3 regions of the Neptunomonas concharum genome follow, and region 1 is predicted to be linked to each of the others. Evidence: predicted binding sites of a transcription regulator. Region 1 holds the regulator's gene; each other region holds the start of a gene.

Region 1 (10,484 bases):
TTCAAGCAGCAACTCAGATCAATGAACAGACCTTGAGCTTTCTTCCCAGGTTGTTAGTGATTTTGATGATTATCATGCTCATGGGGCCTTGGATGGTGACAAAATTATCTGATCAATTTCATAAAATTTTTGACAGTATTCCAGTGATGATTGGTTGATATGTTAGATGTCAGCCTGATTCAGATTGAGCAATGGGTAAGCGCTTTTATGTTGCCCTTGTTTCGGGTTGCTTCCTTTCTGATGGCTATGCCAATTATTGGTACGCGCTTAGTGCCAGTTAGAATACGTTTAGGTCTTGCTCTTCTGATCACGGCTTTGCTTGTGCCTATACTTCCCAAGCCGGAGGTGATGAGTGGACTGGATTTTAATACCTATCTTGTCATTGCTCAGCAGGTGCTGATTGGCTCAGCGCTTGGATTTACATTGCACGTAATGTTTCAAGTTTTTGCAGTCGGAGGGCAGCTTATTGCCAACCAGATGGGCTTGGGCTTTGCTTCCATGACAGACCCTTCTAATGGGGTATCTATCGTCGTGTTGGGGCAATTCTACATGATGATGACAACGTTGATGTTTTTGGCGATGGACGGTCATCTGATAATGTTAAACATCATCACACAGAGTTTTTATGTGATGCCTGTGGATGTGGTCAATTTAGGTGCTATAAAATTTATTGATATTGCATTGGCTGGAACGTGGATGTTTAGCGGTGCATTGTTGATGTCTCTACCAGCGGTAACCTCACTGCTCGTGGTTAACTTATCGTTTGGAATCATGACGAAAGCTGCACCGCAATTAAATATCTTCGCTATTGGTTTTCCATTTACCATGACCCTTGGGTTGTTGATTACATGGTTGAGCTTATCTGGGTTTTTGGGTCAATTTGAGCTTATTGCGGATTACGCATTGAGTTTGATAGGTCAGTTGCTGGAGGTGCCGCATGGCTGAAGAAACGGGCCAGGAAAAAACCGAAGATCCCACCCCCAAGCGAATGAGGGAAGCGCGTGAAAAAGGCGATATCCCTCGCTCCAAAGAGCTTAATGCAACAGCGCTATTACTAGCAGCCGCTGGCGGAATGTTGCTTTTTGGCAGTTCTGCAGCGCATCAGTTAGCCGCAATGATGGCGGGTAATTTTGAACTTCGGCGTGAGCAATTTTTTGATAGTCAGCTCATGATTGCGCAATTGGCACTCTCTTTTGAGGATGCAGTGTGGGCGGTGCTTGGCTTTATGGTTGTGGTCGCCTTGGCTGCTCTCATAGGACCGATTGCTCTGGGCGGGTGGAACTTTAGTGCGCAAGCGATTCAACCTAAAATGAGTCGTTTAAATCCCTTGGCGGGCATTAAGCGGATGTTTTCTTTAAAAGCGTTAGTGGAGCTAGGGAAAGCGTTTGCGAAATTCGCATTAGTGGCTTCATTTGCTGTTGCCGTCCTGTTAGCGGTTGAGCCTAAGTTGTTGGCCTTGGGGGGGCAAGATGTCCGGGCAGCAGCAGGATATGCGGTAGAGATGATTGGCTGGGCTTTTTTGGTGATCAGCTCAAGCCTGATCATTATATCTTTAGTGGACGTGCCCTATCAGTTACATGATTACTCGCATAAATTAAAAATGACGCTTCAGGAGGTCAAGGATGAGATGAAGAATACGGAGGGTAAACCTGAAGTAAAAGGTCGCATCAGGCAGCTCCAGCGTGAAATTGCTCAGCGACAGATGATGCAGGAAGTGCCTACCGCTGATGTGGTGATAACCAACCCTACCCACTATTCCGTTGCATTAAAATATATGTCAGGGTCGCGCGAGGCTCCTGTGGTGGTTGCAAAGGGTGTGGACTTTATAGCACTTAAAATCCGTGAAATTGCTGACGAGCATGGTGTCCCTGTTTTACAAGCCCCACCTCTTTCTCGAGCACTCTATCACAGCACGGAAATAGACCAAGAGATACCAACGGCACTTTATAAGACAGTTGCCCAGATACTTGCTTATGTATTCCAGCTAAAACGCTACCAAGCGGATCGCTCAGAAGGTAAACCCGTGCTTCCTGCAGAGCACGAGCTTGAAATTCCCGATGCTTATCGATTTGATTAATCTGGCTTAATTCTTGCAAAAACTAACCGTATATAAGTCTTATTTGGGTTGTATGCCCTCAATATGTCAATAATTTGGCATTCTTTGTGGGGTTTTGTTGTTTTTTTGACGCGAGGTTGGGTTGGATAGAGCAGTCCTTTTTAATAATGTCAGAGGTTTAAGTCAGGGGAACTTGGGTGTTCCTTTGCTGCTGCTTGTTATTTTGGCAATGGTTACGTTGCCTGTTCCTGCATTCCTTCTAGACGTGCTCTTCACGTTTAACATAGCACTCTCTATCGTAGTACTCCTTGTAGGTGTTTACGCTCTCAGGCCATTAGATTTTGCTGTTTTTCCAACGATCTTATTAGTAGCAACGTTAATGAGGCTTGCCTTGAATGTGGCTTCTACGCGTGTCGTGCTCTTGTATGGGCATGAAGGTGGAGATGCTGCAGGTAAGGTGATCGAGGCATTTGGCTCTGTGGTGATTGGTGGTAACTACGTCGTCGGTATCGTGGTGTTTTTAATCCTTGTTATTATTAACTTTGTCGTGGTGACCAAAGGGGCAGGCCGAATCTCAGAAGTGAGTGCGCGTTTTACGCTGGATGCGATGCCAGGTAAGCAGATGGCTGTAGATGCTGACCTAAATGCGGGTTTAATCACTCAAGAGGAAGCGAAAGCTCGACGTCAAGATGTGACACAAGAAGCTGATTTTTATGGTGCGATGGATGGTGCTTCCAAGTTTGTTCGTGGTGACGCTGTTGCGGGTATTTTGATTTTGGTAATCAATATCCTTGGTGGCTTAATGATCGGAATGATTCAGCACGATTTGTCGTTTGAGGTGGCCGCTGAATACTATTCACTTCTAACCATTGGTGATGGTCTGGTTGCTCAAATCCCTTCTTTGCTGCTCTCTACAGCGGCTGCCATTATGGTGACACGACAGAACTCCTCTCAGGATATGGGGCGTCAGATCGTAGATCAGTTGTTTGGGTCGTCTAAAGCGTTAACCGTCGCGGCTGTTATTCTTGCGATTATGGGTTCTGTGCCAGGTATGCCGCACGTGGCCTTTTTATCGTTGGCAGCTATGGCAGGTTTTGGTGCTTGGTGGATGCACGCGAAGCGTGAAGAGGTAAAAGCAGAAGCTGAACTGCAACGACAGACGGCAGAGTCAGTAGAAACAGAGCAAGAATCTGAGCAGAAAGACCTTGATTGGGCTGATGTAATGCCGGTGGATATGATCGGTCTTGAGGTCGGGTATCGACTGATTCCAATGGTGGATAAACTTCAGGGCGGACAGTTGTTAAGTCGAATTAAAGGTGTCAGGAAGAAGTTATCTCAAGATCTGGGCTTCTTGGTTCCCTCTGTGCATATTCGCGATAATCTGGACTTGATGCCAGGTGCATACCGAATGACACTAATGGGTGTTGTTGTCGGAGAGGCAGAGATCTATCCAGATCGAGATCTGGCAATTAATCCGGGGCAGGTATTTGGCGCATTAAAAGGGGTCGAGGTTAAGGATCCGGCATTTGGATTGGATGCTATTTGGATTGAACCGGGGCAGCGAGAACATGCGCAAACGTTAGGCTACACTGTTGTGGATGCAAGTACCGTGGTAGCTACGCACTTAAATCAAGTGCTCCAGAGTCATGCTCATGAATTATTGGGGCATGAAGAGGTGCAGCAGTTGTTGGATATGTTAGCGAAAAGCTCACCTAAGTTGGTAGAGGAGTTGGTGCCTGCGAAGCTTTCGATCAGCAGTTTATTGAAGGTACTACAGAACTTGTTGATGGAACAGGTGCCTTTGAAAGATTTCCGCAGTATAGCTGAGGCTCTATCGGAAGCGGTGGTACGGACGCAGGACCCTGTGGCGTTGACCGCCGCCGTGCGTGTTGCCATTAGTCGTTTAATCGTACAAACGCTTAATGGCCCGGACCCTGAAATTCCCGTGATCACCATAGATCCACAATTGGAACAGTTGCTATTGGGATCTGTACAGCAGAGTCAGCAAGCTGGAGAATCCGGAATGGTTCTAGAGCCAGGAATGGCGGAGAGGTTGCAAGGGTCATTAATCGAAGCGGCTCAAAAGCAGGAAATGATGGGGCAGCCTGCTATTCTGTTAGTAGCTGCGCCGGTTAGGCCGCTAATGGCGAAATTTGTTCGCTATGGCGAGCAACTTATCCATGTGCTTTCTTATCAAGAAGTGCCAGAAAATAAACGCATTACTATCGTTGCAACAGTGGGTGGCCAACATGGTTGAAATGACTAACGTTGTAGCGAATTTATGGATGACCGGTCTATGAAAGTTAAACGCATATTTGCACCAGACATGCGTCAGGCTATGCGTCGGGCAAGAGAGGAAATTGGGCCTGATGCGGTGATTGTATCTAATCACCGGGTCGCAGGTGGCGTAGAGGTAGTTGCTGCCCATGAGCATGAGTTTGAAGCGGCTCAAGCCGAATTTAAGCGTGAATATGAGAGAAAAAAACGCAAGGATGAGCAGGTTCAAGTGCTAACCGGAAGTCGGCAGCGCTCAGAACTGGATGCTGAATTGCAAAGAACACGTTTGCATATCGCTGAAGCGAGAGAGCGAGCCTCTCACCCGTCTCAGTCCTATCACAGTGATGGCCAAAAGAATTTACAGGTAGAGGAGTCTGATGACGATGATCTGCAGACCATACTTGAGTCTTTAAAGGCGCGCCAGAGAGCTAAAGATGAGGAAAAACTATCCTTGTTTGATGAGCCGCTAGAAGCGCCTGCGCCTTCTTTCGCGCCCCCTGCCCAGCATTCAGAGCAAGTCATTGAGGGAATGCAGCAAGAGATACAGCAGCTTAAGTCACTGCTTGAACAGCAGATAAGTCATTCCTCGCGAAAAGTTTGGGTTGAAGAGGTGAGGAAGCCTGCCGAGGGCGGGAACTCTGTTGTTAGTAAGCTCAGTCGCCGATTTGAGCGAATAGGTCTTAGTGACGCTATATCCAATCACCTAACTAAAGGTTTGGAATCTGACTTGGATGTTGCTAAAGCTTGGCGTATTACGTTATCAAAATTGACTGACGCTATTCCGGTAATGGGTGAAGACTTTATCGATCGAGGCGGAATGATCGCTTTTGTTGGGCCTACTGGCGTCGGTAAAACAACGACGATAGGAAAACTAGCAGCTCGATATGTATTGCAGCACGGTAGTGCTGGGTTGGCTATGGTAACAACCGACTCCTATCGCATAGCGGCTCATGAGCAGTTAAGAACATTTGGACGGATATTGGATGTGCCTGTAAGAGTCGTTGATGAAAACAACTCCTTAGAAGAGGTGTTGCTATCCTTAAGAGGTAAGCGACTTGTCTTGATAGATACAGCAGGTATGAGTCAGCATGAAGGTCCAAGTGAAGCGCAAAAAACGATGCTAAGTAGTGTTTCAGTTCGCCTAAAAAAACTACTGGTGCTTTCTTGCTCCAGCCAGCGGCAAGTGCTGGAAGATGCGTATGCTAATTACCAAAGTATCGGATTGAACGGATGTGTACTCAGTAAGCTTGATGAATCTGGCAGTTTAGGGGAAGCATTAACGTTGGCGATAGAAAAAGGTTTATCTATCAGTTATATCACTGACGGTCAGCGGGTACCTGATGATATTGAGGTTGCGCAGAGAAATGATCTGGTCAGCCGCGCCGTTGTAACGGCACAAAAGGCACTAGAAAGAGAGCGGCAAAGAGCTCTCTCAGCAGAGGGGGGGTCTGCACTTTCCTCGGCTGGTTAGTTCAGAAATAATAGATGAAAAGTAATCATGCAGTTAAAGTCATAGCGGTCACCGGTGGTAAGGGGGGCGTAGGCAAAACCAACGTTTCGGTTAATCTCTCGTTGGCTCTGGGTGAAATGGGCAGGCGAACCGTTCTGATGGATGCTGATCTTGGGCTTGCGAATGTGGATGTGCTGTTAGGTCTAAGGGCAAAAAAGAACATAAGCGATGTTCTGTCAGGTGAGTGCAGCTTGTCTGATGTCATGCTAGACGTAAATGAAAATGTACGTATCGTTCCTGCCTGTTCAGGTACGCAGGAGATGACTTCGCTAAGCGCTCATGAGCACGCTGAGCTGATTTATGCATTCAATGAAGTCGCAGACAGTATTGATGTATTAGTGATTGATACGGCAGCGGGTATTTCTGACTCAGTGGTGAGTTTTGTGAGGGCTGCGCAGGAAGTTTTGGTAGTAGTCTGTGATGAGCCTACCTCAATTACGGATGCTTACGCACTTATTAAACTCCTAAATCGTGACTATAGAACGACACGGTTTCGCGTATTGGCAAATATGGTTGCGACAGACGCTGAAGGTCGTAACATGTTTAATAAGCTGGTTACGGTAACCGATCGCTTCCTTGAAGTAACGCTTCAATACGTAGGCTCAATACCTTATGATGAAAACGTTAGAAAATCAGTTCAGCGCCAAATTCCTGTTCTGAAAGCATTTTCTAAAACTAAAGCTGCGCTTGCCTATCGGCAATTGGCAACTAAAGTGGATAGTTGGCCAGTTCAGGATGTACCGCGAGGGCATTTAGAGTTTTTTGTTGAACGTCTGGTTCAAGGTGTTTAATTTCGGCTCGGAAGGGGCTTCATGTACAACCCGCAAGATAAAGTTTCAAGCCATAATTTAATAGAACAATACGCGCCGTTAGTTAAGCGTATAGCCTATCATTTGATGGGACGGTTACCAGCGAGTGTGGTTCTGGATGATCTGATTCAGGCGGGTATGATTGGGCTTCTAGAAGCAGCCAAGAAATACGACGCGAGTAAAGGGGCTAGCTTTGAAACCTATGCGGGTATTCGTATTCGAGGGTCAATCATCGATGAAGTGCGCCGTGGTGATTGGACGCCTCGCTCCGTTCACAGAAATGGGCGCCGAATATCTGAAGCTATCCATAAATTAGAGGCTGAATTAGGTCGTGATGCTTCAGATAGTGAAATCGCTGCCGAAATGGATATCAGTGTGGCTGACTATCATAGCTTACTAAAAGACTCCTTAGAGAGTCGATTATTTAGCTTTGAAGAGCTGACAAGTACGGAAGGAGAAACCGTTGGTGAGCAGCTATCTGCTGATGATCCGGGCCCTGTAAATTTAACAGAATCAACGGCCTTTGCCGGAGCATTGGCAAGTGCTATTGATACCCTTCCTGAAAGAGAGAAGTTGGTTTTGGCGCTTTACTACGACGAAGAATTAAACCTTAAAGAGATAGGTGAAATTCTTGGTGTAAGTGAGTCCAGAGTGAGCCAAATTCACAGTCAAGCAGCCCACCGTTTACGCGGACGGCTTAGAGATTGGCAATAAATTTTTCTCTAAGTCCCCATTTTTCTGAAAATTAGTCTAGATTTTAAGTCAGGCGGAAATAAAGCAATCAGGTTCGCCTTACTTGTGTGTCTGAATTGGGGGATTTTGTCTTGAAAAAAGACATCAAGATTCTTGTAGTAGATGACTTCTCTACGATGAGACGAATAATTAAAAACTTACTCCGTGACCTTGGTTTTAATAATGTAGTTGAGGCGGATGATGGTAAAACCGCTTTACCTATTCTTAAGCAAGGGGGTATCCAGTTTCTTGTTACCGATTGGAATATGCCTGAGATGACTGGGATCGACTTGGTTAAAACTGTGCGTGCGGATCCTAATTTGTCAGGTATACCGATCTTAATGGTAACGGCTGAAGCAAAGCGAGAGCAGATTATAGCTGCGGCTCAAGCTGGGGTGAACGGCTATGTTGTTAAGCCTTTTACCGCTGCAGTTTTAAAAGAGAAGATCGATAAAATATTTGAGCGCATTCAAGCCTGAGAAGTTAGGGAATAAAGATTATGTCTGAAATAGATTTCTCGCTTGGTTTAGATGGCCTTGAAGTGCTCTTGCAGGATAAAGCCCGTGAGCTGGTTTCTGTGTTAGATACCGGTGATGTTGCCGCAGGTCTTAATATCATCAGCGACTTGCAACAGGTTAAACACCGTGCTTTCTACAATGAAGTCGGTTATTTGACGCGGGGGTTGCATGAAGCCATAAAGTCTTTTTCTTCGGATGTCGCGATTAAGAATGACCCGAATGAAGAAGCTATTCAAGGCATGGCTGATGCTTCCGAGAGGTTGGCGTATGTAATTGAAGTAACAGAAAAAACCTCTCATGAAACCATGGATAGGGTCGATAAATCTCTAGCCTTAGTCGATAAAATGGACGAACAGAGTGAGCGCTTTAAAGATTTACTCTCTCTAGTCGGCCAGCTGGAAGCTGAATTTGAAGGACTAAGAGGGGTTTATGATAGAACGTGTCAGCTTAAGGAAGAGTCTGAGAAAACAGTTGCTGATATGCGGTCTGAGCTGACGGAGATATTAGTTGCACAGAGCTACCAAGATATTACTGGGCAGCTAATCCGAAGAGTTATCACACTCGTGACTCAAGTTGAATCCAGTTTAGTTCAACTAATGGATATGGCAGCTAAAGTGGAAAGGATCAGTGGGCTGGATGCCGGACCGTCACTAGATAAAAGTGATGGAAAGAAAAACAAGAAAGATCCGATTGAAGCAGAGGGACCGCAAATTGGTGGGAAAGATAACCCCAATGTGGCCTGTAATCAAGATGATGTTGACGATCTGCTATCAAGCCTAGGTTTTTGAGTAGGAGCTTCCTATGAGTTTGGATGTTGACAACGAAATCCTCGAAGACTTTTTAGTCGAGGCTGGAGAAATTCTCGAACTGCTGTCTGAGCAGTTGGTTGACCTTGAGAAAAGTCCAGATGATAAAGATCTTCTTAATGCAATCTTCCGAGGTTTTCACACCGTTAAAGGTGGTGCCGGTTTCTTGCAGCTAGAGGCAATGGTTGAGTGCTGCCATAAAGCGGAAAATCTTTTTGATTTACTCCGTAATGGGGAGATTAAGGTTAATTCTGAACTCATGGATGTTGTTCTTCAGTCTCTGGATGCTGTAAACATTATGTTTGGCAATGTTAGGGCTGGAGAAGAACCTGAACCCGCAGATCCCGAGTTACTGCAGAAGCTAGAAGTATACGCGAGCGGACAAGTCCCCGAGGCTCCGCCTTCTGTATCGGAAATGAGTGCTCCTGTAACAAAGCCTGCTATTGTAGAACCCAGTGTGGCTGCTCCGGTGGCGCCTTCACCGGGTGTATCGGCTAGTGATGAATTTGACCTTTTGCTGAATGATGTCGCCTCTCCCGATAGTGCTTCTTCTGGTGATGACTTAATCACAGAAGATGAGTTTGAAGCTCTGCTAAATGATCTGCATGGGGAGCATGGCGCCCCTGGTATTAGCAAAACAGATGTAAAAGAGCCTGCTGCAGCCTCGAGTTCTAGTGATGAACTTATAACGGAAGAGGAGTTTGAGAATCTTCTAGATGAGCTACAGTCGCAAGGGCAAGGTGCTTTCTCTGCAGTTGATGCTTCTGTTGCTCAGGCTATTCCTGAACCAGTAATGCCTGCGGAAGAGGAGCCTAAACCAGTTGCTAAAGCCTCTGTCTCTGCTACCAAGGCAGCTCCCGCCAAAGCGGCTGCCCCAGAGAGTAATGTGCGTGTTGATACTCGGTTACTTGATAAGATCATGAATATGGTCGGAGAGCTGGTGTTGGTTCGTAATCGCTTAGTGCGTTTGGGCGCTACCCGTGAAGATGAAGAGATGGCTAAAGCTCTGGGTACGCTTGATATGGTAACGGCTGATTTGCAAATGTCGGTTATGAAAACGCGTATGCAACCGGTCAAAAAGGTATTTGGTCGTTTTCCAAGGCTTATTCGTGATCTGTCTCGAAGCTTGAAAAAAGAGATACGTTTAGAGTTGCGTGGAGAAGAAACTGACCTAGATAAAAATTTGGTTGAGGCGCTAGCCGACCCGCTTATCCACTTAGTGCGTAATTCGGTAGATCATGGTATCGAATCACCCGAAGTACGTGAAGGTTTAGGGAAACCGAGAGAAGGACATGTGCTGCTCTCTGCAGAGCAGGAAGGTGATCATATTCTCTTGATAATTCAAGATGATGGCGCAGGTATGGATCCAGAGAAGCTGCGCAAGTTAGCTGTCAATCGAGGTATGTTGGATCAAGAGGCAGCGAATAGGCTGTCTGAGCAAGAGTGCTTTAACTTGATCTTCCAAGCTGGTTTCTCGACAAAAACCGAAGTCTCTGATGTATCAGGTCGTGGTGTGGGTATGGATGTCGTTAAGACTAAAATTACCCAACTCAATGGTACGTTAAGTATAGATTCGGTCATGGGGCAGGGGACTAGGATTGCTATACAGGTACCTTTGACGCTCGCTATCATGCCAACCTTGATGGTCATTTTGGAGAACCAAGCGTTTGCATTACCGCTGGTTAATGTTAATGAAATATTTAATCTGGACCTGACAAAAACCAATATTGTTGATGGTCAGCAGGTCATTATTGTGCGTGATCAAGCGTTGCCTCT
Region 2 (10,484 bases), 1.7 Mb from region 1:
TATATGAAAGGCACACCACGTTTTCCACAGTGTGGCTTTTCAGCGCGTACGGTAGAAGCGCTAATGGCATGTGGCGAGCGGTTTGCTTTCGTAAATATTCTGGAAAATCAGGATATTCGTGCGGAGTTACCTAAATATGCTAATTGGCCGACGTTCCCTCAGTTATGGGTTAATGGCGAGTTAGTGGGCGGTTGCGATATCGTATGCGAAATGTCGGCCAGTGGTGAGCTAAAGCCGCTGATAAAAGCAGCGGCTGCGGCAGATGGTAATACAGATAGCGAATAATGAACTTTAGCTGGGGTAGTTTTCACCACAGTTATTTTAATGTGATAACCGGAAGATATCGGAGATAACAATGGGTGTATTAGTAGGTAAACAGGCTCCTGATTTTACAGCAGCGGCAGTACTGGGTAACGGTGAGATTGTTGATGCATTTAATCTGAGTGAAGCGATCAAAGGAAAGTATGGTCTGGTATTCTTCTATCCGCTGGACTTTACCTTTGTTTGCCCATCTGAGTTGATTGCATTGGATCACCGTATGGACGCTTTCACTGAGCGTGGTGTTGAGGTGATCGGTGTGTCTATCGACTCTCAATTTACACACAATGCTTGGCGTAACACACCCGTAAACGCCGGTGGTATCGGTCCTGTGAAATATACGCTGGTTGCTGATGTGAAGCACGAAATTTGCCAGGCGTATGATGTTGAGCATGATGCGGGTGTTGCTTTCCGTGGTGCGTTCCTTATTGATAAAGAAGGTAATGTACGTTCTCAAATCGTTAACGACCTGCCACTGGGTCGTAACATGGATGAGCTGATTCGTCTTTTTGACGCTCTGCAGTTCCACGAAGAGCACGGTGAAGTATGCCCAGCTGGCTGGAATAAAGGTGACAAAGGCATGAACGCAACAGCAGAAGGTGTTGCTAAGTACCTGTCAGAAGAGTCTGACAAGCTGTAAACCTTTATCGCTACTTAGAAAAACCGCATCTTGGATGCGGTTTTTTTTTGTTCAGCGTTGCTATTGTATTGTAGAGTAACTGTTGATAATAAATTAGCGATGTTTCGTTAAGCGCTTTTCGATGCGAACAGCTATAAACTATTTTTGGAGATCTGGGTAAATGAAACGTTTGGGGTTGGTTGGATGTTCAGTGGCTGCATTGGTGCTTTCCGGGTGTGCTCAGAAGCCGAGTCTGGAATGGCAGAATAGCCAGTATTCTGTATCCTCTGAAGGAGTCATTACTCCGTTTGAGAGTGTTTGTGATGCTGATGATGATCAAGATGGTGTTATGAATACTGCGGATATGTGTCCGTCAACACCCATAGGGGCGGTGGTTGATGGTGAAGGGTGTCCCGTGGTCGAGTCAATTTCATTAAACGGCGTGAATTTCGTCTACAAGTCAAGCGAGTTGACGGCAGAGGCTAAGTCTGTGCTTGATGAAGCGATTAAAGTATTGAAGACAGTCGATGATGCATTTGTTATTGAAGGGCATACTGATTCTATCGCATCTGACTCTTATAACCGTAAGCTATCGCAACAGAGAGCCGATTCGGTAAGGGCGTACTTGATGATGGGTGGTGTTGATTCCTCTCGCATGCAGTCCGTTGGTATGGGCGAGTCACAGCCTATTGCTAGCAATGAGACCGAGGAAGGGCGTCAAATGAATCGCCGAGTGGTTTTTAAGCTTAGCAAGTAGTGCTAGGGATAGCGTAAAGTGGGTGCAAACCCACTTCGCTTGTAGGATTAGTCGTGATCTTGCAGGGATAGAACCATTTCCCATCCGCCTAGATCTTTCCAGCGGTTAACAATACTGCAGAAGAGGTCTGCTGTTTTCTCGGTATCATATAGAGCTGAATGGGCTTTTTTTCCATCGAAGGGAATGCCTGCCACATCGCATGCTTTTGCTAACACTGTTTGTCCATAAGCAAGTCCGGCTAGTGTTGCTGTATCGAAGGAGGAGAAGGGGTGGAAAGGGTTTCTTTTGATATCGACACGGTTGGCTGCTGCGTTAACGAAACCATGATCAAAAGATGCATTGTGACCCACTAAGATTGCGCGTTTACATCCATGTGCTTTCACTGCTTTGCGTATAGGCTTGAAAATTTTTTCGAGGGCTTCACTTTCGGGAATCGACTCTCGGTTGGGGTCAAAAGGATCAATGCCGGTAAATTCAAGTGCAGAACGCTCTAAATTAGCGCCTTCAAAGGGCTCCACTTCGGCCATAACGCTCTGGTCTGGGATGAGATAACCTTGCTCATCCATTGTTAAAGTAACAGCAGCTATCTCGAGTAGCGCATCCGTACGAGCATTAAACCCAGCGGTTTCAACATCGATAACAACAGGCAGATAACCTCGAAAACGTTCGGCCATAAGTTGGGCAATGGTGTTATTACTCAAAAGGTATCCTTAATCTTTGTCCACTTGTATAGTTAATCTATATAACGCTGAAGTGGGTTTTTATTCTAGCGCTGCAGTTTTTGCGCTGGTGTTTGGCTGCATTCTAACAGCCTGTAGCTAGATAGACCAAGCAGAACGCTTTTGGTTAAAATTTTTATTCATGAGCCGATAATTGAATGCGTATCTTTTTATTGTGGGAATGCTAGGTTTGATTATTTTTAAACGCAGTCTTTGTGTCCTCTTGCTTTCTCTACTGGCGCAAGGTGTTGGTGCTGTTACCTTTGTAGCGGACATCGATCAGTCAAAATGGGCGGTAGAAGCCTCCCGTTTTAGTTGTCGGTTGCAGCAGGAGATTCCATCCTTTGGTGTGGCGAGTTTCTTTCATGAAGCTGGAGAACGAGCGGTTTTCCACCTAAAACCGACCCAGAGTAATGGTTTGTCGGGTAACGTCAGGCTGGTTGCGGAGGCTTCACCATGGCAGCCAGGTACAGCACCCAAGGTAATAGGCAATATAGCGCTAAAACCCAATGATAAACAGATCGCTGTTGCTGCTGATGAAACTGGTGAAATGCTCGTCTCTCTATATCGCGGGATGTCGCCCACTTTTACGATTACCCAGTGGTTAGGTTCTGCAGAAACAGTACGAGTCGCATTATCAGCTGCAAACTTTCAGCGCTCGTATGATGAGTTTATGGCCTGCGTAGAGGAGTTGTTGCCGGTCAACTATCGACAGGTCGCGAGAACGGCGGTTCTATTTCCACCTGCCCAGTGGCGGCTATCGGACTCCACAAAAGAGCGGCTTGAGCTTATCGCGCTCTACATGAAAACTGATCCTCAGGTGAAGTCTGTTTATGTCGATGGTCATTCTGATAATGCGGGACGACGTTTGTTAAATCGTGATCTCTCCAAGCAGCGTGCTGAAGAGGTGACCCGTTTTCTGATAGCCCAAGGAATTGATGAAAAAGCCATAACCACTCGCTATCATGGAGAACGCTATCCTGTGGTTGCAAATAACAGCGCTGCTAATCGTGCTAGAAACAGACGTGTTACGATTCGATTGAGTCGCGACTGATGGCGGTATTTCTTAGCCGGATTAACTGATATAATTCGCGCTCTCAAAAACGTATTCTGTGTGGCTGTACTTTAATTCATGTGCCAGCCGCGCTTTCTGTGGAGCTGACAGATGTCCGAAATTAAAAAGGTAGTACTGGCTTATTCTGGTGGACTGGATACATCAGTTATTGTCCGCTGGCTTCAGGAAACCTATAACTGTGAAGTCGTAACATTTACCGCTGATTTAGGTCAGGGTGAAGAAGTGGAGCCTGCTCGTGCTAAGGCGCAGGCATTAGGTGTCAAAGAGATTTACATCGAAGATTTGCGCGAAGAGTTCGTGCGTGACTTTGTTTTCCCAATGTTCCGCGCCAATACGATTTATGAAGGTGAGTACCTGCTGGGTACCTCCATTGCGCGCCCTCTAATCGCCAAGCGCTTGATCGAAATCGCGAATGAAACCGGTGCTGATGCAATTTCCCATGGTGCTACAGGTAAAGGTAACGACCAAGTACGCTTCGAGTTGGGTGCATATGCACTGAAGCCAGGTGTTCATGTGATTGCTCCATGGCGTGAGTGGAATTTGACTTCACGTGAAACCCTCATGAAGTATTGTGAAGAGCACAATATTCCTGTGGACTTCTCCAATGCTAAAAAGAAATCACCTTACTCAATGGATGCTAATTTACTGCATATCTCCTATGAGGGTGACATCCTAGAAGATCCGTGGGCCGAAGCGGAAGCGGATATGTGGCGTTGGTCTGTATCGCCTGAAGAGGCGCCTGATGAAGCGACTTACATTGAGCTGACCTATGAAAAGGGTGACATTGTTGCGATCAATGGCCAAGCGATGTCTCCTGCTACCGTGCTGGAGTACCTAAACAAGGTCGGTGGTGAAAATGGCATTGGCCGTTTAGATATTGTGGAAAACCGCTTTGTTGGTATGAAGTCTCGTGGTTGTTATGAAACACCAGGCGGAACCATCATGCTGCGTGCACACCGTGCTATTGAATCAATTACGCTTGATCGTGAAGCAGCTCATTTGAAAGATGAATTAATGCCACGTTACGCGAAAGTTATCTATAACGGCTTCTGGTGGTCTGAAGAGCGTAAGATGCTACAAAAAATGATTGATGAATCCCAGCGCTATGTTAACGGTGATGTTCGCTTGAAATTGTATAAAGGTAATGTGATTGTTGTTGGGCGTCGCTCAAAAGACACCTTATTTGATGAAAATATTGCGACCTTTGAAGATGATGCAGGTTCATACGATCAAAAAGACGCCGCAGGTTTTATCAAACTGAATGCACTGCGTATGCGTATTGCCGCAGGAAAAGGGCGTGACCTGTCTTAATCGTCGTACTTCGCTGTAAGAAAAACCCGCTTCTTAGCGGGTTTTTTTGTATTTAAGATGTTTTTCTAATAGTCTGATTTATATTGGATTCTGATGGGTAAGATGCGAGAGCATGACGACTAGCCGTTTTGGACAATCTGTTCTGATCGTAGACTGTAAGCTGGATGAGATGTCACGGCTCAGGGATATCGTTACGGGTCTGGCTTTTACAAATATTGATGTTGCGTCTTCAGCGAATATGGGGGTGAGTTATCTTCGCGAACAACAATATGACCTCGTGCTTATCGCTTATGATTTAGGTAAGAACGAAAAAAATGGCCTTCAGGTTATTCAAGAAGCTTTTGCGGAAAAGCTGCATCTTTTTCAGACTCTGTTTCTCTTAATCATTGATCCTGATGCTTCTACACTCTTGGTTGGATCACTTGAAAGTGCGCCTGATGCCTATATAGTGCGCCCCTATGATCGGGCAAAGATACAGTCACAACTCGAGAAATTGATACGCGTGAAAAAAGCGGTCGCTTGTGTTGAGGATTGTATGGATAAGGGGGATTGGCAGCGTGGTTTACTTTACTGTGAAAAATTGATCAGTGTTTATCCTGGTTTGAAGGTTTATCTAGAACGATTACAAGGTATTTGCTTATTAGAATCGAAAGAGTATGAGAAGGCTGAAGCTCTTTTTTCTCGATTATCAGAAACCAAAAAGCAAACGTGGTCTCTGGTAGGAAAGGGTATGTCCTGCTATTACCTCGGGCGTTATTCTGCATCTATTGAGGTCCTGCAAAAAGTGGTCGATCAACAGCACATATCTGTTGAAGCTTTTTCTTGGCTGGCTAGAAGTATGTATGTCATCGGAGAGTTGCAGCAAGCGGTTCTTCTGATGAGAAAGGCTGTGATGCTGCAGCCCACCGTCCCTCAATTACAATCTGAACTCGGAAACTTAGCTGCTTTTTCTGGAGAATGGACGCTTGCTGTGGATGCGTTTCGTGCAGCGGTTCGATATTCTCGATACTCCGTTTTTCAAGAGCCTGATCATTACTTTGCTCTGGTGCGAAGTATGATTGCATTACATGCGATTAAACCTATGAATGTTGCCGAGCTGGAGATGGAGTGCGTCAGGCTGATGGAGGATGTGAGTCGAGATACTATGGATGATCACTCGGTCAGGTGTCGTTCTCATATCATCTTGGCTGAATTGCGTGATGCGCTGGGTAATAGCATGATGGCTGAAGGTGAGCTGGATCTTGCGCTAACCCAGTTTAGGGAGCTGTCGGTTGATCAGCAGTGGCGCTGGATTGATTGGATGCAGGACGCTTCAGAGGGCAAACGGCAGGCAGAAGAAGTTAGGAAAATAAAGAATGCGTTAATTCAGTCCACCGATGCCAGTGAGTGGGTTGCGCTCATGATACAAGGACTGCAGTTATATAGAAAAAAGATGTTATCAAAATCATTCTCACTCTTTAGGCGTGCAATTGAGTCGGGGGCGGCTTGTCCTTCATTGGTACTAAATACCGCTCAAGTCGCAGTTGAGATGAAGGCGACAAAGGATAGTGGGCTGAGTGAAGCACAGTGGCATCTCTGCTTAAGAGACTTAAACGGTTTAAACTTCGGGGGTCTGGCAGTTAAGCAACAGACCCGTTATCAAAAGATCATGAAGCGGTTTATCGAACTACAGGTTTGAATAAGGCTTAAATTAATGTGCTGTCGTCCGCTAAGAAAGAGCTGTCTGATAGCGATGGTTCTGTATCATCTTCCTCTTCGCCAGCAATCAGTTTTCGTGCAAGTTTCCGAGTAAGAAGTTTACGTTGGGCGACATCAGGTAGGTCGGTAAAAATAATCAGATTTCTTGAGACCAAGAGTTCAATCAAGTCTTCGACAATCCTTGCGATGGCAATGTCGGATTGATCTAGGTAAGTATCCGGTGAAAAACTATCATCTTTGAAAGAGAGGAACGAGCGAACATCCGGGTGTGATAAGTCTACCGCTTCGGCGCCCTCTTGAAAGGTTTCCGATAAGCTGGTGATTTTTCCTTGTTCATTTCGAATGGCATATAACATAAAGCACTCGTCTTATAGTTAATTTATTTTATGCTAGTATGGAGTCCCTTTTAGAGGCTGGTCAAGAAAATGGAAGAAATTCAAGATCCTTTACTCAGTTGCTTAGTTTATTTGACCCAACAGAACCATCATCCTATGTCAGCCGAAGTACTGCGGGATGGTTTACCATTGGTCGATCATAAATTAACGCCTGCGCTGTTTATTCGCGCAGCTAAACGGGCGGGCTTTTCGGCGAAGCTGATGGAGCGAAAGCTGGAAACTATATCCCCATTGACCTTGCCTGCTGTGTTGCTTTTGGAAAATGACCAAGCTTGCATTTTGCAAGAGATTGATATGGAGAGCAGGGAGGCAGTGATTTTACAGCCGGAAAGTGGTGGAGCTCACCGTTTGCCGTTGGATCAGCTTGCAGATAGTTATTCTGGTTATGCTTTATTTGTGCGTTTGGAATATCGGTTTACTGAACGCGTGTCGAGAATATTGGACCAACAGGAAGGGCATTGGTTTTGGGGAACCGTTTGGCGATCAGCTAAAATCTATCGTGATGTATTAGTGGCCTCTTTTCTGATAAACCTCTTTGTGTTGGCAAACCCTTTGTTTGTCATGAATGTCTATGATCGGGTAGTACCGAACAGTGCTATTGAAACGCTCTGGGTGCTAGCGATTGGTGTGTTTGTCGTCTATCTGTTTGACTTTGGGTTAAAGATGCTCAGGGCCTATTTCATTGAAATAGCAGGTAAGAAAACAGACATTATCTTGTCTTCCATGCTGTTTGAAAAGGTGATGGCGCTCCAGTACGGTGCTATGCCTAAGTCGGTTGGTGTATTTGCAAACAATCTTAGAGAGTTTGAAAGTATTCGCTCCTTTTTAAGCTCGACAACCAATACAGTATTGATTGATATCCCTTTTGCGATCATCTTTTTATTAGTGATAGGGATGATCGGCGGGCCTTTAGTACTTGTGCCGCTGGCAGGTATACCGCTTATTCTTATCTATTCCTTGATTGTAACCCGTAAGCTTAAGGCTGCTGTTGAAAAAACCTTTGCTTCGTCTGCGCAAAAAAATGCGACGTTGATTGAGTCCCTGACGGCGATGGAAACAGTGAAGACGCAGCGGGCGGCTTCCTCTTTGCAGCTTCGTTGGGAACAAGCAGTAGGGTATATAGCTAAATGGGGCCTGCATGCAAAGATGCTATCCTCTTCTGTTGTGAATTTTGCAGGCTTTGTTACGCAGATGGCTTCTGTCTGTTTAATTATCGCCGGTGTTTACCTTATTTCTGAGCGCGAGCTATCTATGGGGGCCTTAATTGCCTGCGTTATGTTGTCTGGGCGCGTTCTGCAACCAATGGCGCAAGTGGCATCTTTGGTTACCAGTTATCATCAGTCACGCACCGCGTTAGAGACACTCAATCAAATCATGGCACTGCCGGATGAGCGGGATGCAGGAAGACAATTTGTGCATCGTCCGGAGTTAAAGGGGCAGGTGGAGTTTAAAGATGTCCATTTTAAATACCCAGGCACTGAGCAAGTTTCATTAGAGAAAATTTCTTTCAAGTTGAAGGCGGGTGATCGAGTGGCGCTGATTGGGCGAATTGGATCAGGTAAGTCAACAATTGAGAAGCTATTGATGGGACTTTACAAACCGGATCAGGGTACGATTCGGCTGGATGGTATAGATCTTAATCAAATAGACCCTGTCGATTTGAGGCGAAACATCGGATATGTGCCTCAAGATATTCTTCTGTTTGATGGCAGTGTGCGGGATAACATTGTGATGGGATCTCCTGAGGTGAATGATGCTACCTTGCTGGAAGCTGCGACATTGGCCGGGGTAGATCAGTTTGTCAACCGCCATGCAATGGGGTTCGATCTTGAGGTAGGTGAGCGTGGATCAGCCTTGTCTGGTGGTCAGCGTCAAGCTGTGGCTATTGCCAGAGCTTTGATTCATAAACCCAATATATTGATTCTCGATGAGCCAACAAATTCTATGGATAACACATCCGAAGACTTTATACGCCAGCGGTTACAGGAGTATTCGCATGACAAGACGCTGGTGTTGGTGACTCACAAAATGTCTCTCCTATCAATGGTTGATAGAATTATCGTGGTTGATAATGGTTTGATTGTTGCTGATGGGCCTAAAGCTGTCGTTCTGGATGCACTTAAACAAGGTCGACTCCACATTCAGCGTTAAGGGAAGCAAATGAATAAGAAAACATCTAAAGATGATTTAGTCTTTATGTCGAGTGTGAGCGAAGCTGTCTTAGAGCAAACGCCTAAGGGAGCGCAGCTTCTGTTATGGTGTGTGGCACTGTTTTTTACGATCGCTCTTGTTTGGGCAAATTGGGCAACCCTGGATGAAATTAGCCGCGGTGAAGGGGAAATTATTCCCTCTAAGCAGTTGCAGGTTGTTCAAAACTTAGAGGGTGGCATCATTTCGGAGATATTGGTTTCAGAGGGTGAGCTTGTCGAGAAAGGGCAGGTGCTCATGCGTATTGATGACACTCGGTTTGCAAGCTCCTTTAAAGAAAATAAAGTTCGCGAGATGGAGTTGCTAGCAAAAGCAGCGCGTCTTAAGGCAGAAGCAAGTGGGGAACCTTTTAAGGCACCTGAGAATTTCCCTGAAACCTTCCTTAATCTGATCGAGCAAGAGCAAACGCTTTATCAAGCCCGTAAGAACGAGCTAACTGCAAATCTGGCCGTGCTGGGACAGCAAGTTGAGCAAAAACGCCAGGAGCTTTTACAAGCTGAGTCTAAAAAAACACAGACTTCAAGAAGCTACAGCTTGCTGCGTCAGGAGATGAGGATAACTGAACCTTTGGTAGCGGAGGGGGTAATATCAGAGGTAGAGTTCCTCCGTCTTAAACGACAAGTAAATGACTTAGCGGGCGAGTTGGATGGTATTCGTTTAAGTATTCCCCGCATACAGTCGTCACTCAATGAGACACAGAAAAAACTTGATGAAGCTGAATTACAGTTTATCAGTATGGCGCGGGCTGAGTTAAATGAAACCTTATCTGAGGCGGCGCGTTTGAAAGAAGCTTTAGGTGGAATGCAAGACCGTATAACACGAACAGAAGTTCGAGCTCCGGTTAAAGGAACTATTAAGCAAATTCTTATTAATACCGTTGAAGGTGTTATTCAGCCTGGCGATACACTTCTAAATATTATTCCATGGGAGGATACTTTATTAGTTGAAGCTAAAATAAGGCCTTCTGATATTGCCCAAGTTAATAAAGGGCAAAAAGCTATAATAAAAGTTTCAGCTTATGATTTTAGTATTTACGGTGGAGTTGGTGCTGAAGTCTTTTTTATATCTCCTAGTACCGTCTTGAACGAAGAGGGCGACCCCTTTTATATTGTGCGCCTCAAAACCGATAAGCCCTATGTTGGGCAGGAAAATGAGAAACTACCTTTAATTACGGGTATGACCGTATCGGTGGATATATTAACAGGCGAGAAAACAGTCATGGACTACATATTAAAGCCAATTCTTAAAGCAAAAAGTAGGGCATTAACTGAACGTTAATGCCTCTTTAGTAGAATCGTAGAAAAGATCCTTCAATAATCTGAGCAGTGACTCATTTATGAACTATGCTTTTTAGATGGTTTAATGAATATTAATGGAATGTTAA
Region 3 (10,484 bases), 1.2 Mb from region 1:
CAGTTGTCTTTATGGAAAAACCCGTGATCATGTGTTGGAGCTAAAAAGTGTCTTGTTGGATGGGACTGTCTGGGAGTCCAAACCCATCAGTGATGACGAACTTGAAAGTTTAAAACAGCGCACCGATCGTGTTGGTGAGATCCATCGGGTTGTCGATGAAATTTTCACCGAAAAGCAATCACTGATTGAAGATAAATTCCCAAAACTGAATCGCTGTCTAACCGGTTACGACTTGGCACATATTCGTGATGAACAGGGACGTTTTAATCTGAACTCGGTTTTGTGCGGTGGTGAAGGCTCGTTGGCGCTTATCGCAGAGGCGAAACTTAACGTTTTACCCATTCCTAAGTTTGCGGCACTGGTTAATGTTAAATACGCAAGTTTTGAAGCATCACTCAGAGATGCAAAAGCACTCATGGATTGGGGCCCAACCTCTATTGAAACGATAGACTCAAAAGTCTTGAATTTAGCGATGGGGGATATCGTTTGGGATACCGTTCGCGAATATTTCCCAGTGAAGGACACAGACCCTGATATCAAAGGGATCAATCTTGTTGAATACACCGCTGATGATGAAGCGGAGTTACAAGCCAAAGTTGATAAACTGATCCAGCATCTTGAGCAGGTATGCGGGCAGGACAATAAAAGCTTTGGTTATTCTGTTGTATATGGCGCAGCTGAGATCAATAAAGTCTGGGCTATGCGCAAAAAGGCAGTAGGGCTACTGGGTAATGCTAAGGGTGAGGAGCGCCCGATTCCCTTTGTTGAAGATACCGCAGTACCGCCAGAAAACTTAGCCGACTTTATTATGGAGTTTAGAGCGGTATTGGATGCAAAGGGGCTGGCTTACGGTATGTTCGGTCACGTAGATGCAGGCGTGCTACATGTACGTCCTGCTATTGATATGAAGGATGAACATCAAGAGAAGATGATCCGTGAGGTGACTGACCAAGTGGTTGCTTTGACCCAGAAGTATCACGGTTTGCTCTGGGGAGAGCATGGTAAGGGGGTCCGTTCTGAATATGCGCCTGCTTTTTTTGGTGAGCTTTATCCTGAGCTGCAACGTATTAAAGGCATTTTCGACCCGAATAACCAACTAAACCCTGGGAAAATAGCGACCCCTCTGATCGACGAGGCTGAACTGCTTAAAATAGATGAAGTGCCTACCCGTGGGCAGCAGGATCGTCAGATCCCTGCCAATACTCGTGCTCAGTATGATTCAGCTATGTTCTGTAATGGTAATGGTGCTTGTTATAACTATGATCCCAACGATGCGATGTGCCCATCCTGGAAGGGTACGCGAGAGCGTATACATTCCCCTAAAGGACGTGCCTCTCTGATTCGTGAATGGCTGCGTTTAATGTCGGTACAGGGAGTTAATCTTGAAGAGGTGAGTCGTTCGGTAAAACAGCAGGGGTTCCTAACCTCGCTACCGGCTCGTATTCGTAATACATTCAGTAAAAAGAAGGGTGAGTACGACTACTCTCATGAAGTGCATGAGGCGATGATGGGTTGTCTGGCGTGTAAATCCTGTGTGGGGCAGTGCCCTATCAAAGTCAATGTGCCTGACTTTAGATCGCGGTTCTTGGAAGTTTACTACAGTCGCTATCTGCGCCCTGCAAAAGATTATATGGTGGGTGGTTTGGAGTATATGATCCCCTATCTGGCCCGCTTTCCGGCCCCTTATAACTGGATGATGCAAAATCGGTTGCTCAAACGCATGTTTCGCCAATATGCCGGTATGGTGGATAGTCCATCCATATGTAAACATACCCTAGTTCAAGGGATGAAAGAGCGCAATATACCCTTTGCGTCAGTTGATGTGATACACCAGTTATCCCCGGAGCAAAAAGAGCGAAGTGTCGTCATCGTTCAGGATGCGTTTACCTCTTTCTTTGAAACGCAACTGGTACTCGATTTAGCTGAGCTGCTGCAAGCATTGGGTTTTCATGTGCTTGTTGCGCCGTACCTGCCCAATGGTAAGCCGCTACATGTTCATGGCTTCATGAAGGCATTTGAGAAAGCCGCCACCAAGAATGCCGCTATGCTCAAAGCATTGAGTACATCGGGTGTTGCGTTGGTCGGTGTGGATCCTTCCATGACACTGACCTACCGTCAGGAGTATGAAAAAGTGGGGGTGCCTGTCAATGAAGTACTATTGGTGCAGGAGTGGTTAGCTAAAAATCTGGACCTAATCAATCTTAACCCTGAAGCACTGCCGGCACACACGTATAAATTAATGGCGCACTGTACGGAGAAAACATCAGCAGCACCATCACTTAAACAGTGGCAGGAGATTTTTAAAGCATTAGGACAACGGCTAGAGATAATAGCAACAGGGTGTTGTGGCATGTCCGGGACTTATGGTCATGAATCAGAGAATCTAGCTACCTCTAAAAAGATCTATGAACTCAGTTGGAGGCCTGTTGTAAACAATCCTGAAAACAAAGGTCAATTAGTGGCAACGGGCTACTCCTGCCGTAGCCAGGTAAAGCGTTTGGATGAAAAACAGCTACCACACCCAGCTCAGGCGCTGCTTGATTTAATTCGAGCAAACCGCTAATTAACATCCATAAAAAAGGGCTCCTTAAGGAGCCCAACGAAAGGGAGGACTGTGAGATGAATTACAAGTCCTCTTGTACAAACGCAGTTGCTTGGCTAGATAGCAAATTATTCATGCTATCCAAGTTGGCATTTAGCTTCTCTTTTTCAGGCTCATCGCTATTACGATAACGTATGTCCTGAGTCACTAATGTTGCAAGTAGCTCGCGGCTGAAACTGGCAGCATCTTTCATAAAGCCAAGCTTCGGGTTACCAGCGGCTTCTTGCATATTATGCATCATATGGCCCAAACGCTTACCCGGTGCAATAGCAGGGGAGTCCATCTCTTCTACACCTCGGTATTTCGCTACGGATGTGTACTGCTCTGATTGCGTCAACTGCAAATTCATAGAGGATAATTCGGTCTTATCCATACGGTATTCGCTGGCAAGATCAAACGCTTTTTGCACGTCGCCATCAAAAAACTCGTTAGCGATTTCGTTCACATCTTTGATCAGATTTTGTAAGGCATCGATCTCATCGTTATCTAAATTGCCCTCTACGCTGAAACGATAACTACTGCTTTCGCTACGGCTGATATTGAACTCGGCAGCATTTATGCCATTACTGTCCTTTTCGATGCCAAATGAGCCTTCATATTGGCTACTGCGAGCAAAATTGATGGTAACCTCATCGCCATCCTGCGTTTTTACTTTTAACGACAGCGTTTCGGCTTCCTGGTAGCGTTCGGCGGCCATAAGTCTCGATACACGAGCGTTAGTGGATTCTGCCACTTGAGATGGATTGATAGCATTAAGGGCATCCATCGTTTTCTCTTCGGTTAAATCGACATTCTTAGCGATACTGCCAGAGAGTGCGCCTAAGCCATCCAAAATCTCGCGGGCTTCTTCAAACCCTTTTTGTACACCGGCCACCGCAGCGTTATACATCTTTTGAATATCTTCTTCAGAGCGGCCGTTACGCCGTGCTGCTTCTAAACCCTGAGCAACAAAGTCGCCAATACGGTTTGCAACTTTTTCAGGTGTAAAATCATCTTCTTTCAGTGACTTAAGGTCATCCGTGCTCATGCCTGGGATATTGCTTGCCAGCCGATTTAAAACGGTATCATTGCTGGCAGCTTCTGGGCTTTTTCCTTTAGCCGTTGCATCCTGAAAGCTAGATTGTAAGGTTTGGGTGTAACTGGTATTGGAATACAGAGTGCCAATCATGTTGGGCCTCCGGTTATTAACGTCAGTCGTAGTACTTTTATCGACTAAGCCTAGTCCAACTTGAGGAGGAATTTCGCTACGTGAAAAAGTTTCACGTTAAAAGAAAAGCTGAGTCGAGGTGACTCAGCTTTAGATCAGTATTAGAACTTCCAAATAGCCTGCGCCGTAACAGAACGGGGAACTTCACTTGAGGAGACTCCACCGGCATAGTTAGTAGGCGAAGGCACGTATTCTGCGTGTTGGGTATCAAATAGGTTTTTACCCATCAAGCTTAGCTCCAGATTGGGGTAAGGCATCCAACCTAGGCGCAGATCGAATCGCGTGTAAGCATCGACACTAGATTCTTTGAGTTCGTCTACGTAGTAAAGCGTTGCATCTAACTCTAGATTGTCTCTCAAGTCCCAAGCTGAATTTAAGTACAACTGTTGTTTTGGCAGGTTGTTAAACGCGATAGCCGACTCTTGAGTTGACGTAATATCATCAGATTGAACTTTCATCCAGCTGTAAGACAGCTTTAAGCGCCAGTCATCAGAGACATTCCATCTTGCATCTATTTCGGTACCATAGCTTTGCGCTTCTATGCTGTTTCCTAACGTGTAGGCTATGTATTTGCTGGGTATAAACCCACCCATGCCATCAGGAAGGAATATTGGCTCCACACGACCCACTTCATTTAGGCTGGCAAGGTCTTTATAGCGGTTGTAGAAGAGTGTTCCGTTAAAGGAGAAGTCACTTCTTGGGCGTAGTCTGATACCTAGCTCTGTGCTGGTAAGGCTTTCAGCAAGTAGCTGTTGGTTAGACACTAAACTTACAACCGGCGTACTTACCTGAAGATGGCTTTCGTAACGTGACGGTGTACGAACGGCACGGGAAACGGCAGCCCAAAGCTCAGCTTCAGGTGATACTTTCCAAAGCGCTCTTAATGTCGGCTGCGCTTCCCAGCCGATAAAATCATGATTGTCGAAACGAACACCAGCAAGCAGCTTGAATTGATCGTTAACCCAATACTCTTCCTGGAAAGAGATGCCGGTAGATTTATAACTAGCAGATTGTGGGTTAAACCCAAATGATGCTGGTACTGGAATAGGGACTGGGGGAGTAGATGTTGCATCACTTACATAACGATGGTTTAGGCCCCAAGTGAAGCTGCCTTGCTCACTGTGCTGAATGGTATGCTGCACGCTCGCATCTAATGTATTAACGCGCTGGTTTATACGTAGATCATTTCTGATCATATGATCAACATAAAATTGTGCGCTAAAAGACTGGTTATCTAACTGTCTCTGCCAACGTGTATTAAGGTGCGCACCTGATAATTCTTGCGTGTCATCATTCTCCACAAGATTTGAAATCAAGACTAAGTTGTGATCGGATTGTCCTTGATAGGCACCACCATCAACCGATAACGTATCAGTGTCATTTAGGTAGCTGTCTGTTTTAAAACCGATGCGAGCTTGGTGCCACTCATCATGGGCATCTTCACCATTAGACTTCTTCTGGGCTTCATGATCCCTGAACTTACCCCAAAGGCGCAAAGAGGTATCGTCGGATAAAATAGACGTTTTACTAAAACTGGCAATGCTTTCAGTATTACCCGCAGTAACAGAAAGACGATTTCCGTCCGTATCAAATGAGGAACGTGTGATTATATTGATAACGCCGTTCATTGCGTTTGCGCCCCATACCGCAGCGCTTGGGCCGCGAATGATCTCAATGCGCTCAATATCTCTTAAATCTATATCATGGGCGTCCCAGTACATACCAGAAAATAGCGGTGTGTAGAGTGAGCGGCCATCCATCATGACCAAAAACTTATTAGAAAAGATATCATGAAAGCCTCGGGCACTGACTGCCGTGGTGCTCCCCGTTATGCTGGCTACATTCATGCCAGGTACTGAGCGGAGTAGCTCTGGTATCGTTGTGGCACCGCTGCGACGAATATCTTCTTGAGTTACCAGATAAACAGCGGCAGGGCTTTCAGAGACTTTTTGAGGTGTTTTGGATGCGATAGAAACTTTAACACTGGCTAGCTCATCCAGGCTCATCACTTTGAGCTCATCAAGCGTCAACCCAAAAGCACTCGTGGGGGTTAACGGGAGAGAGAGCGCCATTAGAGACAGAATACTACGAACTCGAAATGTCACGTTTTGAATTTCCTTTATTTTGAGAGGGTAACGTCGTACTAGGAGAAGTTAACGAACAACGTTTATATATCCACCCATTGTGCTAGTGCAATTAACTAAAACAATAATAGAATAGGTTTCAGAAATTGCAGCTATTTTTTTATTTTTTAGGAGAAAAAAGTGGAAGATTTACTCCCTGAATTGTGTGATCAATTCCCTGAACTTGTCCAAGTTGTAGAGCCGATGTTCGGAAACTTTGGTGGGCGAGAGACGTTTGGTGGTGAAATTGTCACCCTCAAAGCCTTCGAAGACAATTCACTCGTGCGTGAGCAAGTGGCGTTACCCGGTGAAGGTAAGGTGCTAGTGGTCGACGGCGGTGGTTCTATGCGTCGTGCCATGTTGGGGGATATGCTTGCTGAGAAAGCAGAAAAAAATGGTTGGGAAGGGATTATCATTTATGGCTGTATTCGTGATGTAAACGCGATAGGGGGATTGGACCTTGGTGTTCAGGCACTAGGTACTCACCCAATGAAAACCGATAAACGTGGTTTAGGCGACCTAAATGTTGAGGTTACCTTTGGTGGCGTCACGTTCCGTCCAGGTGAATACGTTTATGCTGATAATAACGGTGTATTAGTTTCACCTAAAAAACTAGAAGTGACGGAATAAATCGTTAAGTGTTAAGGGCCTATGGAGATGTCCAAAAGCCCTTTCTATCCCATCATCATGCTGATATAGCTTTTAGCAAACAAACCAAACAGTGTTAAACCACTAATTAATCCTAGAAAAATCAGCTTTCCGGTTCTGTCTGCTTTTGCTTTAAGCGAAACATGCCAGACACTCCAAAGTTTGAAAGCGATCATTAACAAGAGCGCGGAAAAGACCCAGATCTCGGTAGTACTCCAAATAACCATTAATTAATCCTTAAGATGTATTTGAAATATATTATTAAATTAAATAACATGTAATGCAAATACATTTTAATAGTCCAGGTAAATAAAGATGAACGCAAAAAAACGAGCCCTAGATGAGCTTCACAAAAATTGGATGGATGTGACAGCCACAGCAGTGAATAGAGTCCATAGAGCCGATGGTTACAAAAGTGCGATTGCTGATTCACATCGTGAGGAGAGCTGGATATCTGTTCAACATTCAGGCACAAAAAATGAAAAGAAGTCATGAATTAACACCGCTTAGTAAGGAGCATCATCAGGCGTTGGTCATCAGTCATAAACTCCTAAAGCTTGGCTTAGAAAAAAATAGAGAGTTGGAGGCATATTGGTTGAGTGTGAGGGATGGCTTGGCAAAAGAGCTGGACTTGCACTTTAAAGAGGAGGAACAGTGGTTCGGAAGTGTATTGAAAGGTGTGATCGCGGAGCGCTTTTTTGAAGACCATGATGTACTCCGAAAGCTGCTGCTATCTGAAAACAGGGATGACATTATACTTTTTGCCAGTAGGTTAAAGGCCCATGTGCGCTTTGAAGAGCGGGAGCTTTTTAACTGGTTAGAAATGCATCACATGGCGCTACTCCAAAAACGTTGTCATCCCTAATAGATGGTTATGTTTTGGCGATTAGCTGGGAGGACAATTGCGGGTTATCTAGCATTTGAGCAAGGGAATACTGGCGTAAGCTATCAAAGAAAGCCATTTGTGCCTCGTGAAAAACAGATTGAAGAGAGCAGCATGCCATTAATCGACAATTCTGGGATAAACAATCGACGAGTGGGGTTGCCCCTTCGGATAGTGCCACTACTTCGCCAACATTAATCTCCAGAGGCGGTTTTGCGAGTTGGATACCACCGTTTTTGCCCCTAAATGTTTTCAGATAGCCCGATTTAGATAAGGCATGAACCACCTTTCTTAAATGCTCAATAGAGATATCGTAAAACTGCGCTATTTCAGAGAGTGTTGTGAGTCGGTCATTGTTACTGGCGACAAAAAATAGGACTCGTAGGGTGTAATCTGTAAATCGACTAAGTTGCATAGAAAGTACTTTTAAAAATGTTTTTTAAATATACGTATAAGTGCCGTGATCTGCAATGAAAGCCGAGGTCTGAACAATAAAAAAGGCCGCAACATGCGGCCCTTGGGGTAAAACTTAATATTTAGCGAGGACGCTGATCAAAAACACGCTTCGCCTTACCTTCGGAGCGTGGGATTGATCCTGGGTCTTGTACAGAAACACGCGTGCTAATGCCGACAACCCCTTTAATATGATGCTGAAGCTCTTTTGCTGTAGCAGGACGATCAGCATCACGACCTTCTGTTGTTAATTCGACTTTAACCTCTACGTTATCTAGGTTTCCATCCTTAGTTACATAGATTTCGTAATGAGGCGCTAGCTGAGCAACCTTCAAAATTTGTTCTTCGATCTGTGTCGGGAACACGTTGACACCACGAATGATCATCATATCGTCGGAGCGGCCCGTAATCTTGTCGATACGGCGCATAGGTCGTGCGGTGCCAGGTAACAAACGGGTTAGATCGCGCGTGCGGTAACGAATAATTGGCAGTGCCTCTTTCGTCAGTGAAGTGAACACCAGTTCGCCATACTCGCCATCCGGTAGTACTTCACCGGTATTTGGATCAATGATCTCTGGGTAGAAATGATCTTCCCAAATGGTTGGGCCATCTTTGGTTTCTAAACACTCCTGAGCGACACCTGGCCCCATAACTTCAGATAGGCCATAAATGTCGAGAGCATCAATACCTAGGCGGCCTTCGATGTTCTTGCGCATTTCGTCCGTCCACGGTTCTGCACCAAAAATACCTAAACGCAGAGCAAGCTTCTGTGGGTCAACATTTTGGCGTTCCATTTCATCGATCAGGTTCAGCATGTAAGAAGGTGTCACCATGATGATATCAGGGTCGAAGTCCTGCAAAAGCTGAACCTGCTTCTCAGTCTGGCCGCCAGACATCGGGATAACGGTACAGCCCAAGCGCTCAGCACCGTAATGTGCCCCCATACCACCGGTAAACAAACCATAGCCATAAGAGATATGAACTTTATCGCCAGAGTGGCCGCCAGCGGCACGAATAGAGCGGGCTACGACATTGGCCCACGTGTCGATATCGTTTTGCGTGTAGCCTACAACCGTTGGTTTACCGGTTGTTCCGCTGGATGCGTGGATACGAACTACATCGCGGTTAGGCACAGCAAAAGTACCGAAAGGGTAGTTCAGGCGTAGATAATCTTTCGTTGTGAACGGGAAGTGTTTTAGGTCTTCCAGCTTTTTAAGATCAAAGGGATGAACACCTTTTTCTTGGCACATAGCGCGATAAGCAGGCACGTTATTATAGCAATGGGCAATACTCCAGCGCATACGTTTTAGCTGTAATGCGCGTAGCTCATCAATGCTTGCTGTTTCGATATCGTCTAATCCGCCGCTTAATGTTCTTTCATTGTACATTTTTATTATCCTATTCATTCATCTGCCAAATGGGAGGGTAGAGCGATGCTCAATACCACCCCCCTCGTGCTTATATTGGGCTACACTCGCTCAATGATCAGAGCGATACCTTGGCCAACACCAATACACATGGTGCAGAGCGCGTAGCGTCCGCCAGTACGGTGTAACTGATACATCGCCGTTGTTACCAAGCGCGCACCACTGGCCCCCAGTGGATGACCTAGAGAAATAGCACCGCCGTTCGGATTCACCTGCGGTGCATCATCGGGTAAACCTAAGTCACGCATAACCGCCAAACCTTGAGAGGCGAACGCTTCATTGAGTTCAATAACATCCATCTGATCTAAGGTAAGGCCTGCTTTTTCAAGCACTTTTCGTGCAGCAGGGGCAGGGCCAAAGCCCATAATGCGAGGTTCAAGGCCCGCCGTTGCCATCGCCACAATACGAGCCTTAGGTGTCAAACCATTAGCTTTAGCGGCTTCTGCAGAAGCGATCAACAAGGCGCAAGCGCCATCGTTAACGCCAGATGCATTGCCCGCAGTGACGGAACCGCCAGCACGAAACGGTGCTTTCAGTTTTGCTAGGTCTTCTAATGTTGTGGATGCACGTGGGTGTTCATCGGTATCAACAACGATGGGGTCGCCTTTGCGTTGTGGGATAACGACAGGGACGATCTCTTCTTTAAAGAGACCTTTTTCCATGGCTGCAGCGGTTTTCTGCTGGCTGCGGAAAGCGAAAAGATCTTGATCTTCCCGTGAGATATTAAAATCTTCGGCAACGTTTTCAGCGGTTTCTGGCATAGAGTCTACGCCATACTGCTCTTTCATCTTCTTGTTGATGAAACGCCAGCCGATGGTTGTGTCATAAAGGCCATTAGGGTTACGGCTGAAGGCAGATTCTGCTTTGCCCATGACAAAAGGCGCACGGGACATTGACTCACAACCGCCAGCTATCATCAGGTCGGTCTCTCCCGATTTAATCGCGCGCGCTGCCATGCCAATGGCGTCCATACCTGAACCACACAGGCGGTTAATGGTGGTGCCCGGCACCGAGACAGGTAAACCAGCTAATAGAGCAGACATGCGTGCGACGTTACGGTTATCTTCGCCTGCCTGGTTAGCATTGCCGTAAATGATGTCTTCAACAGATGCCCAATCCACGTCGGGATTACGCTCCATCA

Evidence for each region. Region 1 encodes FliA, which starts transcription of late flagellar genes. Its sites were predicted from a motif close to CTAAAGTTNNNNNNNNNNCNGCCGATA; they were not measured.
Region 2: the regulator FliA is predicted to act here: its motif matches at 2,540-2,566, upstream of F0U83_RS11900 (flagellar protein MotY).
Region 3: the regulator FliA is predicted to act here: its motif matches at 3,809-3,835, upstream of F0U83_RS08875 (DUF5610 domain-containing protein).

What each region holds. Positions count from the first base shown of each region.
Region 1 is NZ_CP043869.1:697,075-707,558, forward strand. Features, by position in the region: gene fliQ (flagellar biosynthesis protein FliQ) at 1-158, shown strand, start outside; gene fliR (flagellar biosynthetic protein FliR) at 160-945, shown strand; gene flhB (flagellar biosynthesis protein FlhB) at 938-2,077, shown strand; gene flhA (flagellar biosynthesis protein FlhA) at 2,199-4,313, shown strand; gene flhF (flagellar biosynthesis GTPase FlhF) at 4,353-5,804, shown strand; gene F0U83_RS03335 (MinD/ParA family protein) at 5,819-6,634, shown strand; gene F0U83_RS03340 (RNA polymerase sigma factor FliA) at 6,656-7,366, shown strand; gene cheY (chemotaxis response regulator CheY) at 7,477-7,863, shown strand; gene F0U83_RS03350 (protein phosphatase CheZ) at 7,884-8,690, shown strand; gene F0U83_RS03355 (chemotaxis protein CheA) at 8,704-10,484, shown strand, end outside.
Region 2 is NZ_CP043869.1:2,521,252-2,531,735, reverse strand. Features, by position in the region: gene grxD (Grx4 family monothiol glutaredoxin) at 1-285, shown strand, start outside; gene F0U83_RS11915 (peroxiredoxin) at 356-958, shown strand; gene F0U83_RS11910 (OmpA family protein) at 1,119-1,694, shown strand; gene rnt (ribonuclease T) at 1,742-2,368, opposite strand; gene F0U83_RS11900 (flagellar protein MotY) at 2,568-3,467, shown strand; gene F0U83_RS11895 (argininosuccinate synthase) at 3,579-4,799, shown strand; gene F0U83_RS11890 (hypothetical protein) at 4,912-6,477, shown strand; gene F0U83_RS11885 (hypothetical protein) at 6,485-6,853, opposite strand; gene F0U83_RS11880 (type I secretion system permease/ATPase) at 6,923-9,043, shown strand; gene F0U83_RS11875 (HlyD family type I secretion periplasmic adaptor subunit) at 9,053-10,378, shown strand.
Region 3 is NZ_CP043869.1:1,891,355-1,901,838, reverse strand. Features, by position in the region: gene ydiJ (D-2-hydroxyglutarate dehydrogenase YdiJ) at 1-2,563, shown strand, start outside; gene F0U83_RS08875 (DUF5610 domain-containing protein) at 2,625-3,770, opposite strand; gene F0U83_RS08870 (TonB-dependent receptor plug domain-containing protein) at 3,911-5,914, opposite strand; gene rraA (ribonuclease E activity regulator RraA) at 6,074-6,562, shown strand; gene F0U83_RS08860 (hypothetical protein) at 6,607-6,807, opposite strand; gene F0U83_RS08855 (hypothetical protein) at 6,896-7,075, shown strand; gene F0U83_RS08850 (hypothetical protein) at 7,059-7,445, shown strand; gene F0U83_RS08845 (RrF2 family transcriptional regulator) at 7,453-7,878, opposite strand; gene paaK (phenylacetate--CoA ligase PaaK) at 8,000-9,304, opposite strand; gene pcaF (3-oxoadipyl-CoA thiolase) at 9,385-10,484, opposite strand, start outside.